Regions from separate parts of the Bariatricus sp. SGI.154 genome, predicted to be linked through region 1. Evidence: predicted binding sites of a transcription regulator. Region 1 holds the regulator's gene; the other holds the start of a gene.
The links. The regulator HrcA, encoded in region 1, represses chaperone genes, less so after heat shock. The targets are predictions, from matches to a motif close to TGTTAGCACTCNNNNNNNNNGAGTGCTAACA.
Positions count from the first base shown of each region.

Region 2: ACQRBN_RS03215 (co-chaperone GroES) is a predicted target of HrcA. The motif match lies at 1,713-1,743, and genes of this name have one in related genera.

Region 1 covers NZ_JBNPMC010000032.1:20,309-23,457, reverse strand. The annotation lists gene ACQRBN_RS13265 (Crp/Fnr family transcriptional regulator) at 1-457, shown strand, start outside; gene hrcA (heat-inducible transcriptional repressor HrcA) at 670-1,713, shown strand; gene grpE (nucleotide exchange factor GrpE) at 1,764-2,435, shown strand; gene dnaK (molecular chaperone DnaK) at 2,628-3,149, shown strand, end outside.
Region 2 covers NZ_JBNPMC010000003.1:108,580-111,728, forward strand. The annotation lists gene topA (type I DNA topoisomerase) at 1-402, shown strand, start outside; gene codY (GTP-sensing pleiotropic transcriptional regulator CodY) at 466-1,248, shown strand; gene ACQRBN_RS03210 (hypothetical protein) at 1,355-1,660, shown strand; gene ACQRBN_RS03215 (co-chaperone GroES) at 1,776-2,060, shown strand; gene groL (chaperonin GroEL) at 2,090-3,149, shown strand, end outside.

The DNA of each region.
Region 1 (3,149 bases):
TGGGAATCGGACGATCCTTGAGCAGGTGGGGCAAGGAGAGTTATTCGGAGCGGCTTATGCCTGTGCAAAGTTTGATAGAAGTCCGGTGAGTGTAGCGGCGGTGGAAGACAGTGCTGTTCTGCAGTTGGATGTAAGGCGGGTATTGACTGTCTGCCCGACTGCCTGTCAGTTTCATCAGGAACTGGTTAGGAATATGGTGCATATCCTAGCGGGGAAGAATGTATTGCTGGGAGAGAAGATCCGGTATCTTTCCAGACGGACCACCAGGGAAAAGCTGATGTCCTATCTGTCAGACCAGTCTAAAAGGGCAGGAAGCAGGCATTTTTGCATTCCATTCGACAGGCAAGGGCTGGCGGATTATCTCTGTGTGGAGAGGAGCGCTATGTCGGCAGAACTTGGGAAACTTAGGAAAGAAGGGGTGGTGGATTATCTCAGAAGTGAATTCTGGCTTAAGTAATTCAGGTGGGTACACCACATTTTTCAGTTAGGTACACCACATTTTTCAATTTGGGACGTAGTAAAAGTGCATTTTACTACATCCCAAACTTATAAAAAATGTATAAAGAGTGTTGACAAAACAAATCAGCAGTGCTAAATTAATAGTCGAAAGGTGTTAGCACTCAAAAACAAAGAGTGCTAATAAAACAAAATCCGAAAGGAGGAAGGCGAATGATATCAGAACATGGCTTGAGTGATCGTAAGTTAAAGATATTGCATGCAATCATTCAGACGTATCTGGAGACAGGCGAGCCGGTCGGGTCCAGAACGATTTCCAAATATACGGATTTAAATTTAAGTTCTGCAACGATCCGCAATGAGATGGCAGACTTGGAAGAACTTGGATATATCATGCAGCCGCATACGTCAGCCGGACGTATTCCTTCGGATAAAGGCTACAGATTATATGTAGATATGCTGATGGATGAGAAGGAGCAGGAATTAAGCGAGATGCAGGAGCAGATGCTTGATAAGGCAGACAAGATGGAACAACTCCTGAAGCAGGCAGCCAAGGTTCTTGCCAATAGTACGAATTATGCGACTATGGTTTCTACACCGATGAATAACGCGAACAAGATTAAATTCATCCAGTTATCCATGGTGGATGCGGAACAGGTGATTGCGGTAATCGTACTTGGCGGCAATGTGATCAAGAATAAGATCATTAATATAGAAGAGCCGCTCAGCAATGAGAATCTGCTGAAATTGAATATGCTCTTGAACACTACATTGAACGGCATGTCGATTGAAGCAATCAATCTTGGGCTGATCGCGAGATTAAAAGAACAGGCCGGGATACACAGCCAAGTGGTTGGCAAGGTATTAGATGCGGTGGCGGATGCCATTCAGGTAGATGAAGATATGCAGATCTACACAAGCGGAGCCACGAACATATTCAAGTATCCGGAACTTAGTGATAAGCAGAGCGCCCAGGAGATTATCAATGCATTTGAAGAGAAGCAGCAGTTGACAGAACTTGTAACCCAGACATTATCTCAGGAAGAGAATACCGGAATTCAGGTGTATATCGGAGATGAGACTCCGGTTCAGACTATGAAAGACTGTAGTGTCGTTACCGCAACTTATGAATTAGGTGACGGCATGAAGGGAACGATAGGTATTATCGGACCGAAGCGAATGGATTATGAGCATGTATTAAAATCTATGAAACGACTCCAGAATGAGTTGGATCAGATGTTTCATAAGAATGAATAAGAAAGGTGGAATAACCCTTGGAGAATCAGCAGGAGAAAAGCCAGGAAGAGATGGTAAAAGAGGCTGTAGAGGAAGCGAAGAAGGCAGCAGAGCAGGCAGAACAAGAAGCGGCAGAAACTTCTGATGACAGCGGTAATACAGCAGAAGCCAGTGAAGAGCCAGAAGAAGAGGCGACAGTTGGCGGAGATGGCGAAGCAGCTGAAGACAGCGAGGAAGAAGAGGCAAAGGACGGCGAAGAAGAACCAAAATCCGGAAAGAAATTATTTGGCAAGAAGAATAAAAAAGATAAAAAAGACGAGAAGATTGAGGAACTGACTGACAGACTCACTCGTCAGATGGCAGAGTTTGATAACTTCCGCAAACGTACGGAGAGGGAGAAGTCCCAGATGTACGAGATAGGAGCGAAAGATATCATAGATAAGATTCTTCCGGTAGTTGACAATTTCGAGCGTGGGCTTGGAGCAGTCAAGGAAGAAGACAAAGAAGATCCCTTCATCCAAGGAATGGAGATGGTGTATAAGCAGTTAATGACAACACTGGAAAGTGTAGGGGTCAAACCTATCGAAGCGGTAGGACAGGAATTCAATCCTGATTTCCACAATGCAGTGATGCACGTGGAAGATGAGAACCTCGGTGAGAATATCGTAGCCGAAGAGTTTCAGAAAGGTTACATGTACCGTGATTCCGTCGTAAGACACAGCATGGTAAAAGTAGCGAACTAAACCTGAACACTTAATGATGCCTGAATACTTAGTGAGGTATTATCGAACTTAGTATGAAGGTAGATACTCTGAACAAAGTGAAGAGTATCTTCACAGAATTTAGTGTGAAGGTTGTTCGAGGAGCGAAGCGAATCGAACTTCATATGACACTTACAATTAATTATTATTTCATAAAAATAGGAGGTCTTTATAATGGGCAAAATTATAGGTATTGACTTAGGAACAACAAACAGTTGTGTGGCTGTTATGGAAGGTGGTCAGCCAACAGTTATCGCGAATACAGAAGGAGCTAGAACAACACCATCTGTTGTAGCGTTTTCAAAGACAGGAGAGCGTCTGGTAGGTGAGCCTGCAAAACGTCAGGCAGTAACCAATGCAGAGAGAACAATCTCTTCTATTAAGAGAGAGATGGGAAGCGATTACAAAGTAACCGTTGATGACAAGAGATATTCTCCACAGGAGATTTCCGCGATGATCCTTCAGAAGTTAAAAGCAGATGCAGAAGGATATCTTGGTGAGAAGGTAACAGAGGCTGTTATCACAGTACCTGCTTACTTTAACGATGCTCAGCGTCAGGCAACCAAGGATGCTGGTAAGATTGCAGGTCTTGATGTAAAGCGTATCATCAACGAGCCTACAGCAGCAGCGCTTGCATATGGTCTTGATAATGAGAAAGAGCAGAAGATCATGGTATACGACTTAGGTGGTGGTACA
Region 2 (3,149 bases), on a different contig from region 1:
CAGGCAGAAAAAGAACAGGAGCAGGTGAAGATCGAAGATGAGGTTACGGATGTTGTGTGTGACCAGTGTGGAAGAAACATGGTGATCAAATACGGTCCGCACGGCAGATTCCTGGCATGTCCAGGTTTCCCGGAATGTAGGAACACCAAGCCTTATCTTGAAAAAGTGGGAGTGCCATGCCCAATATGTGGTAAAGACGTAGTAATCCGTAAGACGAAGAAGGGCAGAAAATATTACGGCTGTGAGGATAACCCGGAGTGTGAATTTATGTCCTGGCAGAAGCCTTCCACAAAGAAGTGTCCGAGATGTGGAAGTTACATGGTAGAGAAGGGGAATAAACTTCTCTGTGGTGATGAAAAATGTGGATACGTAGAAAATAAAGAAAATAGTAAAAATAATTAGGAAATTGATTGAAAGTTCCTGAATTGTATGATAATATAACATTCAAAGGATGGAGGATTGCCAATGAGTGTACAATTATTAGATAAAACTAGAAAAATCAATAAATTACTGCACAATAACAACTCGAGCAAAGTAGTGTTTAATGATATATGTGAGGTACTCACAGAGATTCTGGATTCCAATGTGCTGGTAGTCAGTAAAAAGGGAAAAGTACTTGGAGGCAGTAAATGTGAAGGCGTTCCATATATTAAAGAATTGATTGAGCAGGAAGTCGGCAAGCATATTGACGCGATGTTGAATGAGCGGCTTCTTAGTATTTTGTCTACCAAGGAGAATGTTAATCTGCAGACACTGGGATTTTCAGAAGAGGCGGTAAAAGGATATCAGGCAATTATTACTCCGATTGATATTGCAGGAGAGCGCCTTGGAACACTGTTTATCTATAAGAAAGAACAGATGTATGAGATTGATGATATTATCTTAAGTGAGTATGGGACAACAGTTGTAGGACTGGAGATGCTTCGTTCTGTGAATGAAGAGAGTGCAGAGGAGACCAGAAAAGAGCATATTGTTCAGTCTGCAATCAGTACATTGTCATATTCAGAACTGGAAGCGATCATCCACATTTTTGAAGAGTTGGATGGAACGGAAGGAATTCTGGTTGCCAGCAAGATTGCTGACAGAGTAGGAATCACCAGATCCGTTATCGTCAATGCCCTGCGGAAGTTTGAGAGCGCAGGTGTGATCGAATCCCGTTCTTCCGGTATGAAAGGAACCTATATCAAGGTTGTGAATGATTATGTATTCACGGAACTGGAGCATATTAAAGCGGAACGTATGAAATAATCAAAAAGATCAAGGGTATCGGGCAACTGATACCCTTATTTGACTCTCGCAGCAGATGCCTTTGTGACAATAAAGCAATGATTGCGTAAGGAAGGGAGCGATAGATATGTATGAGGAATGTCAGGTAACACTTAGGATGGAACGAATGATACTGAAGGATGGATATTTTGACGAGAAGATTCATCATTGTAAGATTATTACGTATCATCCTGAGGAGGAGAGCATATATCTGTTATCAGAGGATACGGAACTGCCGGCATTTTCATTGGATGGAATCTACGAATGCCGGATTGAGACGAAGGATGGGACGATCGGATGCAAGGGATGTATCAGAGAAAGGTACTGGAACAAACGTGGCAAAGTGATGAAGTATCAGATTAAGAATGGATTTTATAAAAATCTTGTAAACTAAATATAAAGTGTGTTGACAAAGTCAGAAGAGAGTGCTATTTTATATCTAGAGTTTTTAGCACTCTCTTTTTATGAGTGCTAACAAATATAGATATTTTTAAAGGAGGCATAAACTTATGAAATTAGTACCATTAGGAGACAGAGTTGTATTAAAACAGTTAATAGCAGAAGAAACTACCAAATCCGGAATCGTTATTCCTGGACAGTCTAAAGAGAAGCCTCAGCAGGCAGAAGTAATTGCTGTGGGTCCGGGCGGAACCGTAGATGGCAAGGAAGTACAGATGAATGTTACAGTAGGACAGCAGGTTATCTATTCGAAATATGCAGGAACAACCGTAGAGATTGATGATGAAGAATACATTATCGTAAAACAGGATGATATCCTGGCTGTTTGTGAATAATATAATAAAGTTTTAGGAGGCATGCAATTATGGCAAAGGAAATTAAATATGGCGCTGAAGCCAGAAGCGCATTGGAAGCAGGAGTAAATCAGCTGGCAGATACAGTAAGAGTAACACTTGGACCAAAAGGACGTAACGTAGTTCTGGATAAATCATTCGGAGCACCATTGATCACGAATGATGGTGTAACAATTGCAAAAGAGATTGAATTAGAAGATGCTTTCGAGAACATGGGAGCACAGTTGATCAAAGAAGTTGCATCCAAGACCAATGACGTAGCAGGTGATGGTACTACAACAGCAACCGTACTTGCACAGGCAATGGTACATGAAGGCATGAAGAACCTGGCAGCAGGCGCTAACCCGATCATCCTTCGTAAAGGTATGAAGAAGGCTACAGACGTAGCTGTAAAGGCAATTGCTGAGATGTCAAGCAAAGTAAAAGACAAAGATCAGATCGCAAAAGTAGCAGCGATCTCCGCAGGCGATGTTGAAGTTGGTGAGATGGTTGCTGATGCAATGGAGAAGGTATCTAACGATGGTGTTATCACAATCGAAGAATCTAAGACCATGAAGACAGAACTAGACCTGGTAGAAGGTATGCAGTTTGACCGTGGATATGTATCCGCATATATGGCAACAGATATGGATAAGATGGAAGCAGTTCTGGATGATCCATATATCCTGATCACAGATAAGAAGATCTCTAACATCCAGGAGATTCTTCCTGTATTAGAGCAGATCGTTCAGTCCGGCGCAAGACTTCTGATCATTGCAGAGGATGTAGAAGGTGAGGCACTTACTACACTGATCGTTAATAAACTGCGCGGTACATTCAACGTTGTTGCTGTAAAGGCACCGGGATATGGCGACAGAAGAAAAGAGATGCTCAAAGATATCGCTATCCTGACAGGAGGACAGGTAATCTCTGATGAACTTGGAATGGATCTTAAGGAGGCTACTCTGGATCAGTTAGGACGTGCAAAATCCGTAAAAGTACAGAAGGAAAATACAGTCATCGTTGATGGTATGGGCGATAAGAAAGCGATTGCAGATCGTGTATCCCAGATTAAGATGCAGATTGAAGAGA